DNA from 2 places in the Micromonospora sp. WMMC250 genome. Region 2 is predicted to be linked to the other one. Evidence: riboswitches for the same ligand, from Rfam matches in the RefSeq annotation. Region 2 holds a riboswitch; the other holds the start of a gene.

Region 1 (7,257 bases), 660 kb from region 2:
GACGTACACCTTGCCTCGTGCCTGCATGACAGCCTCCCTGGTGATCAAGCGGACCAGCCGAAGTGGTTCAGCGGTCCGCGCCCCGCGCCCAGCTCCCAACTCCGCGCGCCATCCAGCGCGCGGAGCACGTACTCCTTGGCGGCCCCCACCGCCGCCGGCACCGGATCGCCCAGCGCGAGCCGCACCGCGATCGCCGCCGAGAACGAACACCCGGTGCCGTGGGTGTGCCGCGTGTCCACCCGTGGGGCGCGCAGCAGAGTGGTGACGCCGTCGCCGTGCAGCACGTCGACCGCCTCGCCGCCGTCCAGGTCGCCGCCGGTGACCACCACGTAGTCAGGTCCGCCGGCCGCGAGCGCCTCGGCGGCGACGACCATCCCGGCCACGTCGTCGACCGGGCGTCCGGTGATGGCCGCGGCCTCCGCGCAGTTCGGCGTCGCCACGGTGGCGTACGGCAGCAGCCGTTCCACCGCGCCCACCACGCCGAGCCGGTGACCACTGGTGGCGACCAGCACCGGGTCGACGACGAGGTGGGGCAGCCGGCCGGCCCGTGCCGCCTCGGCTACCGCGTCGGCGACGGCGGGGGTGCCGAGCATTCCCGTCTTCACGGCGGCGACGGTGAAGTCGGCGAGCACGCTGTCCAACTGCTCGGTGACAGTGCGCGGAGGCATCGGCAGGACGGCGTCGACACCCCGGGTGTTCTGCGCGGTGACCGCCGTGAGGACGCTGGTGCCGTACGCGCCCAGCGCCGCGAAGACCTTGAGGTCGGCCTGGATTCCCGCGCCGCCGCCGGAGTCGGAGCCGGCTATGGTCAGCAGTGTTCGTGGGGTCATTTGCCCTCATTGGTTGCGGTTTGGGGCTGCGGCCGACCGTGCCCACTCCGGGCGGTCAGGCTTGATCCCTGCGTGGGCACGGTCGGCCGCAGCCCTGACTCGGAGACCTGGGTGACCCCGCGCCGGGTTTGGGTCAGCACAGGGGTGACCGCCTCTGCGTAAGCGCTGGTCAGGGTGGCGGCTGTTTCGGCGGGGTTTTTGGCTCGCATGAGTGCGCCCAGGACGGCTACGCCTGCTGCTCCTGCCTGGACGCAGGCGGTTACCTGGTCTGGGGTTTCCACTCCGCCGAGGGCTAGCAGGGGCACCGGGCTGACCTCGACCAGCTTTCGCAGGCCGTCGGGGCCCAGGGGTGGGCCGTAGCCCGGTTTCGTCTTCGTGAGGTGGACCGGGGAGACCGTGGCGTAGTGCTCGGTGGTCAGGCGGTCCAGCTCGGCCCGGTTGTGGCAGGAGCGGCCGACCACCGTGTGGGTCGGTGGTGGGTACGGACCGGCGGCCGGCAGGTGGACAGCGTCGCCTCCGAGCGGGTCGGGGCCGGCCACGACGAGGGTCCCGCCGACGTCGGCGAGGATCGCGCGTAGGTCGGCGGCCAGGGCGGCACGTTCGGCGCGGGGCAGGTCCTTCTCCCGCAGCACCACCCAGCGCACTCCCCCGGCGACGGCTCCCGCCACGACCCGGTCGAGCCGGTCGCGCGCAATGAGCCGGTCGGTCAACACGACGACACCGTCGGGCCCGGTCACAGGTCGGGTCTTCCCTCGTCGGGCGTGGAGGCGAGCGCGTGGAAACGTCGGGCGATCCGGCCGGCCCCGGCGGCCAGGTGTCCCGCCTCGACCGCGTACCGCATCGCGGTCGCCATCGCCACCGGGTCGGCGGCCCGGGTGACAGCGCTGGCCAGCAGCACCCCGTCGCAGCCCAACTCCATGGCCAGGGCGGCGTCGGAGGCGGTGCCGATGCCCGCGTCGAGGATCACCGGCACGTCCACGCCCTGCCGGATGAGCCGGATGTGGTGCGGGTTGCCGATGCCGAGCCCCGAGCCGATCGGTGAGCCGGCCGGCATCACGGCCGCACAGCCAACGTCGGCGAGGCGGCGGGCCAGCACCGGGTCGTCACTGGTGTACGGCAGCACTGTGAAACCGTCGGCGACCAACTCCTCGGCGGCGCGGAGCAGCTCCACCCCGTCGGGCAGCAGCGTCCGCTCGTCGCCGATCACCTCCAGTTTGACCCAGTCGGTGTCGAACGCGTCCCGGGCCAGCCGGGCCACCTTCACCGCCTCGGTCGCTGTGTGGCAGCCGGCGGTGTTCGGCAACAGTCGTACCCCGCACCGGTCCAGCAGGTCCAACAGCCCGCCGGTGGAGCCGGGCGCGGTGCCCACCCGACGCAACGCCAGCGTGACCAGCTCGGTGCCGGACGCCCGGATCGCCTGCTCCAGGACGTGCAGGTTCGCGGCGCCGCCGGTGCCGAGGATCAGCCGCGAGGTGAACGTCTCCCCGCCCAGTTCGAACGACATGCCGCTCACCCGCCCTGCGCCGCGGTGAGCACCTCGACCCGGTCGCCGTCGCGCAGCGCCGTGGCCGGCCAACCCGCGCGGGGTACGACCTCCCCGTTGACGGCGACCGCCACCCCACGCTGTTCGGGCACGATGTCGCGCACCAGGTCGGCCACCGACGTGCCGCTGGGCACGTTGCGTCCGGCCCCGTTCACCGTCAACTCCATTGGTCCCCCTCCGTGGTGCGATCAGGGCTGCCGCCGGGCGTCAGGCCGAGAAACCGGTCGGCCCGGAACGGCGCGAGCAGCGGGTCGGATACGCCGCCGAGCACCAGGTCCGCGATCAGGTCGGCGGTGATCGGGGCGAGCACGATGCCGTGCCGGTGATGCCCGGTGGCGGCCAGGACGTCCGGCCGGCCGGGCAGCGGCCCGAGGATCGGCGCGTTGTCCGGCGTACCCGGGCGCAGCCCGGCAACCGTCTCGACCAGGTCGTACTCGGCCAGTTCCGGCAGCAGGTCGACTCCGGCACGGAGCAGTCGCTGCACAGCGCCGGCGGTGACTGTGGTGTCCGACCTTTCCTCGACTGTCGCGCCGAGCACGACCTCACCGTCGACACGCGGGACCAGGTAGACGGGTTCGCCGTCGGCGTACCCCCGGATGACGTGCCGGAAGCCCGGCGCGACGCCGTCGGGCGCGCGGAGGCGGAGGATCTGGCCCTTGACGGGCCGCACCGGCAGACCGGTGAGTGCCGCGGCCCCGCAGCCGGCGGCGACCACCGTCACCCGAGCGTCCACGTCGGACAACTGCCGAACCGGTTGCGGCACCAGCGCCGCGCCGGCCTGCTGCGCCGCCGCGCGCAGCGCCGGCACCAGCAGCCGTGGGTCCACCTGGTGGTCGGTGGGCGCGAGCGCGCCGCCGCGCACCCTCGGGGCGAGCGCCGGCTCGCGGTCGCGCAGCTCAGTGGGGCGCAGCGGGGTCACCGGAAGACCCAACCCCTGTTGGTACGCCCACAGCCGGCGCGCCTCGGCCAGGTCGTCGCCGGTCAGGCCGACCATCAGGGTGCCCTCGGTCCGGTAGCCGATGTCGACGCCGGTCACCTCGGTCACCTCGGCGGCGAACCTCGGCCAGCGCTCGGCGGACGCCAACAGCAGGTCGGTCAACTGCCGTTCACCGAAGTACGCCTCGGCGACCGGGGAGAGCATGCCGGCGGCCACCGCCGAGGCACCCGAACCGGGCGCCGGATCGTGTACGACCACCCGCAGCCCTCGGGCGGCGCACCGCCAGGCGATGGACAGCCCGATCGGTCCCGCCCCCACCACCGCCACATCCGGCCGGACCCGGTCGCGCGACGGCGGTGACGGGAACCGGCCGGTCAGCACGTCAGCGCCTCGATCAGCTGGGCCGTCGCCCGCGCGGGATCGGCGGCGGCGGAGAGGGCGCCGACGACCGCCACCCCGTACGCGCCGGCTGCCCGCAGCGCCGGCACCCGCGCGGCGGTCACTCCGCCGATCGCGATGACCGGCACGTCGACGGCGTCGACGACGGCGCGTACCCCGGTGGGCCCGATGGGATCGGGTAGGCCGGACTTGGTGCTGGTGGTGTGGCACGGCCCGACGCCCAGGTAGCTGGCTCCGGCCGCGACCGCCTCGGTGGCCGTGCCCGGCGCGCGGGCGGTGGCGCCGAGCACTCCGGCGGGGCCGAGCACCCGGCGGGCGGCGGCGACCGGCAGGTCGTCGGCACCGACGTGTCCGCCGGCGGCACCGACCGCGAGCGCCACGTGCAACCGGTCGTTGACCAGGCAGGTCGCCTCGTACGGATCGCAGAGCGCCAGCACCCGCCGGGCCAGGTCGTACGCCTCGCGGTCGGTGGCGGAATCCTCGACCCGGACCTGCACCACCAGGTCGGCACGGGCGGCCGTGAGGGCGGCCCGGACCACTGTGAGCGGGTCACGCCCGGGTCGGGTGTCGGTGATCAGATGCAGTCGCCCCAGGGACGGCACGGCAACACTCCTCCCTGCGCCGGCATTACCCGGATCAGGTTCGACGGTCGGGGGCTGTCAGCCCCCCTCTCAGCCCGGTACACCGGGCTCCCGTGGGTTACTTGCGTGTCACCGTACGACAGTTCCGCCGGTCTGCCAAGGCGGGTTCGGTGGCGTCCGGGCCGGCCGCGACGAGCAAGATCGATGGGGCACTTCATACGGTCCTGTTCGGAATGTCGCCCGCCGTTGCAGAACCGTTACCCGTCTGCATCTTGCCCGACATCGAGCCAGCCGAATTAATTTGTTCAGCGATTCGACAAAATGTCGGTGGGGGCACCCTGGCACGGCGTCACCACCGGCTCCATGAGGGAGGGCGTTCGGCGAGCCGACTCCCGCGAGCTCTGTCACTACGACACAGGAGGCGGCGTGTCCCGTTCTCGTCGTGCCCGCGTACCCATCACCGCAACCCTGATCTCCCTGGCCATGGCCTCGACCACCCTGTTCGGCACGCCTGCCCAGGCAGCCGCCCAGGTCCCCCCACGGGAGGCGCCAGCCGCCGCCCCGGTCAGCCAGGTGGTGCCCAAGGCACCAAAGGCAGCGGCCGATCCCTTCTCCGTCCTGATCTTCTCCAAGACCGCCGGCTTCCGGCACGACTCCATCCCCACCGGCATCGCCGCCATCCAGCAACTCGGCGCCGCCAACGGATTCACCGTGGACAACTCCGAGGACGGCGCCGCATTCAACGACGCCAACCTGGCGAAGTACAAGGCGGTGATCTGGCTCTCCACCACCGGTGACGTGCTCAACGCCGAGCAGCAGGCGGCGTTCGAGCGCTACGTGAAGGCCGGCGGCGGCTACGTCGGCATCCACGCCGCATCGGACACCGAGTACAGCTGGGCCTGGTACGGCGACCTGGTCGGCGCGTACTTCGCCAACCACCCGCAGAACCAGACGGCCACGGTCAAGGTGGAGGATCACGCCCACCCGTCCACGGCCGGTCTGCCGGACCGCTGGTCCCGGTTCGACGAGTGGTACAACTACCAGTCCAACCCCCGGCCGGACGTCCACGTGCTGGCCAGCCTGGACGAGAAGAGCTACACCCCCGGCGCCGGCGCGATGGGTGCGGACCACCCGGTCGCCTGGTGTCAGGACTACGACGGTGGCCGGTCCTGGTACACGGGCCTGGGGCACACCCGGGAGTCGTACGCCGAGCCCCAGTTCCTCTCCCACCTGCTCGGTGGCATCCGGACCGCGGCCGGCGTCGAGAACGCCGACTGCGGCGCCTCGAAGACCTCCAACTTCGAGAAGGTCACGCTGGACAGCAACACCAGCAACCCGATGGAGCTGGACATCGCCCCCGACGGGCGGGTCTTCTACATCGAGCGCGACGGTCGCGTGCAGATCGTGAAGCCGGACACCGGCAACACGGTCACCGCCGTCGACCTGGACGTCTTCACCGGCAACGAGGACGGCCTGATCGGCATCCGGCTCGACCCGGACTTCGCCACCAACAACTGGGTGTACCTCTACTACGCCCCGAACGACGGGGTCACCCGCAACCTGTTGTCCCGCTTCACGGTCACCGGCGACACCATCAGCCTGGCCAGTGAGAAGCAGGTGCTACGGGTCGACACCCAGCGCAACACCTGCTGCCACGCCGGCGGCAGCATGACCTTCGACAGCGACGGCAACCTGTACCTGGCCACCGGTGACAACACCAACCCGTTCGAGTCGAACTCGTACACGCCGATCGACGAGCGGGCGGGCCGCCAGGACTACGACGCGCAGCGCACCTCCGCCAACACCAACGACCTGCGCGGCAAGGTGATCCGGATCCACCCGGAGGACGACGGGACGTACACGGTCCCGTCGGGCAACCTCTTCCCGGCCGGCACCGAGAAGACCCGTCCCGAGATCTACGCGATGGGCTTCCGCAACCCGTTCCGGATCGGCACCGACCCGAAGACCAACACGCTGTACGTCGGCGACTACGGGCCGGACGCCAACTCGGACAACCCGAACCGGGGCCCCCGCGGTCTGGTCGAGTGGAACATCGTCACCCCGGGCAACTACGGCTGGCCGTACTGCACGGGCACGAACGAGGCTTACAACGACTACACGTTCCCGTCCGGTCCGAGCGGCCCGAAGTTCGACTGCGCCGCACCGGTCAACAACTCGCCCAACAACACCGGCCTGACCAACCTCCCGCCGGTCGTCCCCGCGACCGTCGACTACGGGTACGCCGGTGACGCGCGCTACCCGGAGATCGGCGGCGGTGGCGCCCCGATGGGTGGCCCGGTCTACCGCTACGACGCCGACCTCAACTCCAACCGGAAGTGGCCGGCGTACTACGACGGTAAGGCTCTGCTCGGCGAGTGGAACCAGAACAAGATGTACACGATGCAGGTGACCGCCGACGGCAAGTCGCTTGTGGACATCAACCAGCTGCTCACCGGCATGAGCATGATCCGGCCGATGGACTTCGAGTTCGGTCCGGACGGCGCGCTGTACCTGATCGAGTGGGGCAGCGGCTTCGGCGGCAACAACGACAACTCCGGCGTCTACCGGATCGACTACACCGCCGGTGACCGTGCCCCGATCGCGGCGGCGTCCGCCAACCCGACCTCGGGTCCGGCGCCGTTGACCGTGACGTTCTCCAGCGCCGGCTCCCGGGACCCGGACGGTGGGGCGCTCACCTACGCCTGGACGTTCGGCGACGGGCAGACCTCGACCGAGGCCAACCCGACGCACACCTACGCCACGGCGGGCAACTACACCGCCCAGCTCACCGTCACCAACCCCAAGGGTCGGACCGCGGTGGCCAACGTACCGGTGACCGTGGGCAACACCGCTCCGACGGTCTCCATCGAGTTCCCACCGGACGGCGGCTTCTTCAACTGGGGCGACCAGGTCCGCTACTCGATCAAGGTGACCGACCCCGAGGACGGGGAGATCGACTGCGACAAG
Region 2 (7,257 bases):
CGAACCTATCGTGATGTGGGCCGATCCGGGACCAGTGATCCACCCTCTGATACGCGGGGTGGTCGCGAAGCTGCCGATGGTGGCGGCGTGACCGGTCAACCCTCGGCGAGACGGGCTTCGACCCGGGCGACCTTGCCGGTGAGCGCGTCGGTGACCCCGGGCCGGACGTCGGCCTTGAGTACCACGCTCACCCGGGGCGCCCGTGCGGCGACGACGTCGACAGCGCGCTTCACCACCGCCATCACCTCGTCCCACTCGCCCTCGACGGTGGTGAACATGGCATCGGTCCGGTTGGGCAGGCCGGACGCCCGGACCACCCGCACCGCCTCGGCGACCAGGTCACCGACGGAGTCGTCGCCACCGAGCGGGGTGATCGAGAACGCGATCAGCATGTGCCGATCGTGCCATTAAATCGGGTGCGCGTCCCGTCGGGCGGCCGTTAGGGTACGGACATGCGTTACTGACGCCCCCTCTTCCGAGCCGGCCCGCCGCCCCGCGCCGCGGTCCGTGCGCTCGCGGGCGTCCGCATGTCCCCTCCGCCGTTCGGCGGCGCTGGCTGTGTCCGATCCCGGCGAGCAGTCCCTCCACCGTTCGGCCGTCGCATTGCGACGTTCACCAGCCGATCCGACCGGCCGCCGGCGCGCGGGACCGGCCGTTCCGGTCGGCATTGAAGGAGGCCCGCATGCCTGCCAGGCGCAATCCGAAAAAGTCCCGTAGAACACCGCTCGGCACCAACCCGACGACCGAGCACGGCCGTCCCCGAGCAACCCGCCCCGACGTCGACCTCGCGGTCGAGCCGGCGGTCCACGCCGAGCGGGCAGTGCCGGCCGACTCGGCGTCGCGGGCGGTGCTGGCGGAGCCGACGCTGCCGGCGGTGCTGGCGGAGCCGACGCTGCCGGCGGTGCTGGCGGAGCCGACGCTGCCTGCGGTCCTGGTCGAGCCGGCGATGTCGGCGGAGCCGGCGGTGCGGGTCGAGTCGGCGGCGGCGCTCGATGAGCTGACGACGTCGATCGACGTGCCCGCGGCAGTCGACGCCCCGGCGGTGGGAGACCTGCCGAAGTCTGCCGGGCGACCGGCGGCACCGACGGCCGGACCGCCCCAGGGCCGCGGCGGTCGCTCGGGCGGCGGCCGCAGCCAACAGGCCGGCCAGACCCGCCGCTACGCCTTCCGCCGCAGCTGATCGGACGTCCCGGCGCCCCCCACGGAGCGGGGGCGCCAGGACGTGGCAGCAATATCAGGGATGTAGTGGCCTCCTCCGCCAACGAGGCCACTACATCCTGTTGTTGCGCGGATCTTGGCGGCGGGTGGCCAGCGGCGGGCGGCGGGGCGGGCGGCGGGCGGGCGCCCAGGCGGCGGAGCGGCGCGCTCAGCCGATCAGGGGGCGGAAGGTGCCGAGGAGGACGCTCGTGGCCAGGGCCGCCCCGGCCAGGGCTGCCGCGCCGGCGACGAGGAGCCAGTCGGTGCGGGTGAAGTGCTGGCGGCGGGCCACGGTTCGGGGCGTACCGGCGTCGAAGCCACGCGCGTCCATCGCCACTGCCAGCCGGGTGCCCCGGCGGATCGCCCCGACCAGCAGCGCGAACGCGGTGGAGGCGAACAGTCGCAGCTTGGCGAAAGGGTTGCGTCCCGCGTCGACGCCCCGTGCCCGCCGCGCCATGCTGATCATCTGCCACTCCTGACCGAGCAGCGGCACCAGCCGGAACGCGGCGAGCGCTCCGATGGCGAACCGGGCCGGCGCTTTCGCGTTCTGGATCAAGGCGTCGGCCAGGTCGGTGGGGTCGGTGGTCGCGAAGACGATCACACCGGGCAGGGCCACCGCGAAGACCCGCAGCACCAGGCCGAGCGCGGTGAGCAGCACGCCGGTGCTCACGAACACCGGTCCCGCGTCCAGCAGGACCCGGCCGGACCGGTCGGCGGCGAAGAGCACCAGGGTGACCAGGATGCCGACGGCGCTGAGGAGCAGTGGCCAGGCCCGTCGCGCCAGCACCCGGTAGCGGATGCCGAACAGCGGCAGCACGGCGAGTTCGAGCGCGATGGCTATCGCCGGCGCCACCGGGTCCAGAGTGGCCAGCAGGGTGAACGAGAAGATCAGGGCGGCGGCGAGCTTCGCCACCGGGTTACGGCGGGCCAGTGTTGCACCGGGCGCGGCGACCGGCTCGATGCCGATCATCGGTCGTCGCCCGGGGTCGCCCGTAGGGTGACGCTGCGGTCGGCGAGCGCGGCGACGAAGTCCGCGTCGTGGGTGACTGCGACGACGCCGTGTCCGGCGTCGCGCAGGTCGGCGAAGAGGTCGACCAGCTCCCGCCAGGTCCGCCGGTCCTGACCGAAGGTGGGTTCGTCGCAGATCAACAGGCGGGGCGCGGTGGCCAGGGCGGTCGCCACGCTCAGCCGCCGCGCCTCACCACCAGAGAGGGTGTACGGGTTGGCAGCGGCGAGTCGGGCCAGCCGCAGCCGTTCCAGCAGTTCGGCCACTGTCTCCCTGACGGCCGACTCGGGTTGACCGGTCCGGCGGGGGCCGAGCGCCAGCTCGTCGAAGACAGTGCTCGTGACGAACTGGTGCTCCGGGTCCTGGAAGACCGAGCCGATCCGGCGGGCCAGGGCGGGGGCGCGCCAGCGGTGCGGGGGAGTGCGGTGGTCCGCGCCGGCCAACTCGGCGGACGCGGTGACCCGCCCCGTGCCCGGCCGGAGCAGCCCGCCCAGCAGCAACGCCAGGGTGGACTTGCCGACGCCGTTGGGTCCGCGGACGGCGAGCGCCTCGCCGGCGCGTACCCGAAGGTCGGTGGAGGCCAGCCGGGGTGGCAGGCCGAGCCGGTCGGCGGTGAGCAACAGCTCCCCGGCCGCGGCGGTGGCCGGGCGGGGCGCGACGGGGTGACCCGGCACCCACACCCCTTCGGCGGCCAGGGCGGCGCCGTGGGCGGCGAAGACGGCTTCGGGTGTGCCGTCCGCGCGGACCCCGCCGCCGGGTGCCAGGACCACCACCCGGTCGACCAGTGGCAGCGCCTCGGCGACCCGGTGCTCGACCAGGATCAGTGTGGTGTCGGAGTCCAGCGCGCCGGCCACCGCCTGCCGGATCAGCTCGGCCCCGGCCGGGTCGAGGTTGGCGGTCGGCTCGTCGAGCAGCAGCAGGCCGGGGCGGAGGGCGAGCGCGCCGGCCAGGGCGAGGCGTTGCTTCTCGCCGCCGGAGAGCGCTGCCGTGTTGCGGTCCCGGGGGTACGGGAAGCCGACGCGGTGCAGCGCCTCGTCCACCCGGGGCCAGATCTCGTCGGTCGGCACACCCCGGTTCTCCAGCCCGAAGGCGACGTCGTCGCCGCAGCGCGCCATCACCAGTTGGGTTTCCGGGTCCTGGAAGACGATGCCGACGCGCTCCCGTCCCTTGCGGGGGTCGAGCCCGTCGATCTCGACGATGCCCTCCTGCTCACCGGAGTCTTCGGGGAGCAGCCCGGCCAGCGCGCTGAGCAGGGTGCTCTTGCCGGCCCCCGAGGGGCCGAGCAGCAAAACCCGTTCGCCGACCTCGACCCGCAGGTCGACCCCACGCAGAGCCCAGGCCCGCCGCCCAGCGTGCCGCCAGCCGAACCCCCGCAGCAGTACTCCGCCCACCACCGAACCCGCCCCTCTTAAACCCCGTGCCCCACCCTGTGAACGGTCGATCATGAGGTTGACGTGGTTCTGGCGATCCATCCGCCTGTCAACCTCATGATCGACGCGAGTGGGCGGGTCAGATGAGGGCGCGGTTGCGGCCTGCCGGGAAGCGGTCCAGGACGCCGGTGTCGGCCAAGGCCCGGGTGAGCAGCCAGCCGCCGAGGCCGGCGATCACGGTGGCGCTGACGATCGTGATGACGAGGATGGGCAGCCGGAAGCTGAGAAAATCTAGTTCGCTGTAGTACCGAACCTGATCGAAGATCGCGGCAGCCAGGCCGGCCAGCGTGCCGGAAAGGACGGGCGCGGGAAGGCGAAACGATCGGTACCGGAAGGCAGCGAATCCCAGCTCGGCGCCGACCCCCTGGAAGGCGCCCTGCATGACGGCGACCAGGCCCCATTGGCTGCCCAGGAGTACGGACACGAGGGCGGCGAGGAACTCGCAGTAGAAGGCCGCGCCGGGTCTTCTGATCACCAGGCCGCCCAGCACGCCGGGCAGCAGCCAGACGCCGTACAGCAGAGCCTGAGCCGGCGGGAAGAAGGTGAAGGCCCCCTCTGTCGCAGACCACAACAGGCCCCAAGCCCAGAAGATGACGCCGAAGGCGACCCCGAACACCGACGCGATGATGATGTCGATGGTGCGCCAACGGTTTGTGGTGTTGTCCATGCTGTGCTCCCAGTTCAGTGAACGAACCAGGAGAAGACGCACGCCGCGTCCGGTGGCACCGGACTGCGGCGCGGCTGGAGGTCGACCGAACTCCCTGCGCTGGCATTACCCAGATCAGGTTCGAGGGTCTGCGGGCGTGCCCGCACTCTCAGCGCTGTGCGCTCCCCTGTCGGATGTGAAGTTGTCTCCCGAAGGCTAGCATGGGTGACTCGTTGTCACTTAAATGGGCGTCGGAACGCAGTTATGGGTAATGCAGCGTAAGGGGTCCCGGCGAAGTGCGGGACCCCTTACGGTGATGCCGAAATAAAGGCAAGTCTTAACCGATCGTGCAGAGAGCCTTACCTGAACTTACCGAGCAGTTCACGTTAAGCCCGTCGCTAAACTTGACCCATTTGAAAGCCGGAACATTGTAGGTGCGGCCACCGGTCCGGTTTTCCTTGACAGTGTAGGCCGATTCGACCATGAAGGCGTCCGTGTCGAAGTTGGACCCGCGAATCTGGTCGTCGGATTGCCCTGATGGTAGCCACCAGGTAGTGCATGCGTAGGTGGTGCTTGCACCTGTTGCGATCCAGGTGGGGCAACTGGTGGAACCGCCACCGAGGTCGGCGATCTTCACCGTGTAGCTCGAAGGGAGCCGATTGGTCACGTCCCCGTCGGTGACACCGAGTGGACTTACGTCCGCTTCTGTTCCGTTCGAGATCGCGGGTTCGGCCGGACGTGGCGCGGCCGATGCCTGACCTGGGATGGCTATGGCGGCTGCCGCGAGGGCGGCCAACGCCATGATTGCAGACTTGCGTCGAGACATTTATCCCCCGTAAAAGGCGGGCCAGCAATGTCACTCTGGCCGTTGATGTGAGTGAATGCTGCCACACGGCTGCTGGCTTGGCAATGCTTGCGATCGATCCGATGAGAAGGGCGGGTGGGCTGCGAGCGACAAGATGTGCGGAGTTGCGGAAACACAGGGTGGTCCCTGTTGATTAGTGCGGCTTGAAGGCTTGGTCGTTCGGTCGCCGAGCCACATAGGCGTGATGGCCGCATATATCACACCCGCATCTGTAATGAGGGGCCAAATGCCGCCGCACGCGGTTCCGCCGATCCGTGGGTAGGCTGACGATCATGCGGGTCGACGCGCGAGGTCTCACGTTCGAGGTAACCGTCGGTGGTCCGCCGGACGGCGTACCGGTTCTGCTTCTGCACGGTTTCCCGCAGCACAGCGGTGAGTGGGACGACGTCGTCCCGGCGCTGCACGCCGCCGGCCTGCGCACCTACGCGCTGGACCAGCGGGGTTACTCGCCGGGCGCGCGGCCCACGGAGGTGGCCGACTACCGCATCCCGGAGTTGGTCGCCGACGTGGTGGCGGTGCTCGACGCCCTCGGCCTGGACGCCGTCCACCTGGTCGGTCACGACTGGGGCGCGGTGGTGGCCTGGGCGGTGGCCGCCCGGCACGCCGACCGGGTCCGCACCCTGACCGCGGTGTCCGTGCCACACCCGGCGGCCATGGCGTACGCCCTGACCAACGACAGCCAGCAGAAGGCCCGGTCGTCGTACATCGCGCTGTTCCGAAAGCCGGACAAGGCGGAGAAGGTGCTGTTGGCGTGGCATGCCACCGCGTTGCGCAAGCTGCTCAGCGGGGTCGGCGACCGTACCCGGGTGGACCGCTACGCCGACCCGATGCGCGAGCCGGGGGCGCTCACCGCCGCGCTGAACTGGTACCGGGCGATGTCCCGCGCCGACCTGGCCGCGGTCGACCCCGTCGCGGTGCCCACCACGTACGTGTGGAGTGACCGGGACGTCGCCATCGGCCGGCCCGCCGCCGAGGCGTGCGCGGCGAACGTCACCGGCGACTACCGCTTCGTACAGTTGGCCGGTGTCAGCCACTGGATCCCGGATGCGGCGCCGGGCCCACTCGCCGAAGCGATCCTGGCCCGGGCCGGCGGAACGGCCTGAGTGGCGGTGGGTCGATCCGGTGGTGGCCGTCGGTACCCCTGGTCGACGTGCTCCGCGGGGGCGCGGTTGACTGGTTGGCCCGCAATCGGACGACGGAGGACGCATGACGGTGAGTGCCGACGACTACCTGGCCGTGGTGACCGAGACGATCGGCCGGGTGGCCGCCAGCCAGCGGGAGGCGGTGGGCCGGGCCGCCGACCTGATCGCCGAGGCCGTACGCGCCGACGGTGTGGTGCACGCGTTCGGCACGGGGCACTCGGAGGCCCTCGCCATGGAGATCGCGGGTCGGGCGGGTGGTCTGGTGCCGACCAACCGGATCGCGCTGCGCGACCTGGTGCTGCTCGGCGGTGAACCCGCCGACCGGCTCGGTCCGATGCTGGAACGGGACCCGAGCGTGGCGCACCGCCTCTACGAGTTGGCCCCGGTGCGGCCCACCGACGTGTTCGTGCTCGCCTCCAACTCCGGGGTCAACGGGGCGATGGTGGAGTTCGCCAGCCTGGTCAAGGAGCGCGGCCACGGGCTGGTGGCGATCACCTCGGCGCAGCACTCCGGCCGAATGACCTCCCGGCACCCGTCCGGGCGCAAGCTGAGCGACCTCGCCGACGTGGTGCTCGACAACGGAGCTCCGTACGGCGACGCGACACTGCCCCTTCCCGGCGGTGGCGCGGTCGGCGCGGTCTCCTCGATCACCGCGGCCCTGCTCGCCCAGCAGGTCACCGTGGAGGTGGTGGCGCGGTTGCTGGCGGCAGGGGAGCGGCCGCCGGTCTACCTGTCGGCGAACATCCCGGACGGCGACGCGCACAACACCGAGTTGGAGGCCCGGTACGCGGGTCGGATCCGGCGCGGGTCCTGAGGCTGCCGGCGACGGCTCGGCCGGCGCTTGTGGCCGAGGTGCGTCCCCGAGGTGAACGGGATATGTCGTGAACCTGTTTCGCGCTCGGGCGGGTGGGGCATTGGCGTTGCTGCCGGCGGCCGGGACCGCCGGCAGTAGCGTCTCACCGGAGGTAGCG

What was found. A riboswitch is a leader RNA that binds a small molecule or an ion and turns the genes downstream of it on or off. The one in region 2 is predicted to bind thiamine pyrophosphate.
Region 1: linked by a shared signal. The riboswitch ahead of thiE (thiamine phosphate synthase) and the one ahead of O3438_RS29235 (ECF transporter S component) in region 2 are both predicted to bind thiamine pyrophosphate.

What each region holds. Positions count from the first base shown of each region.
Region 1 covers NZ_JAPZBJ010000002.1:5,756,975-5,764,231, reverse strand. The annotation lists gene thiC (phosphomethylpyrimidine synthase ThiC) at 1-27, opposite strand, end outside; gene thiD (bifunctional hydroxymethylpyrimidine kinase/phosphomethylpyrimidine kinase) at 45-830, opposite strand; gene O3438_RS26115 (thiamine phosphate synthase) at 827-1,567, opposite strand; gene O3438_RS26110 (thiazole synthase) at 1,564-2,343, opposite strand; gene thiS (sulfur carrier protein ThiS) at 2,340-2,540, opposite strand; gene thiO (glycine oxidase ThiO) at 2,531-3,688, opposite strand; gene thiE (thiamine phosphate synthase) at 3,685-4,311, opposite strand; TPP riboswitch at 4,306-4,415, opposite strand; gene O3438_RS26090 (ThuA domain-containing protein) at 4,717-7,257, shown strand, end outside.
Region 2 covers NZ_JAPZBJ010000002.1:6,418,457-6,425,713, forward strand. The annotation lists gene O3438_RS29215 (thiamine-binding protein) at 96-392, opposite strand; gene O3438_RS29220 (hypothetical protein) at 683-1,180, shown strand; gene O3438_RS29225 (energy-coupling factor transporter transmembrane component T family protein) at 1,367-2,167, opposite strand; gene O3438_RS29230 (ABC transporter ATP-binding protein) at 2,164-3,594, opposite strand; gene O3438_RS29235 (ECF transporter S component) at 3,713-4,300, opposite strand; TPP riboswitch at 4,374-4,478, opposite strand; gene O3438_RS29240 (hypothetical protein) at 4,617-5,081, opposite strand; gene O3438_RS29245 (alpha/beta fold hydrolase) at 5,417-6,247, shown strand; gene O3438_RS29250 (SIS domain-containing protein) at 6,351-7,100, shown strand.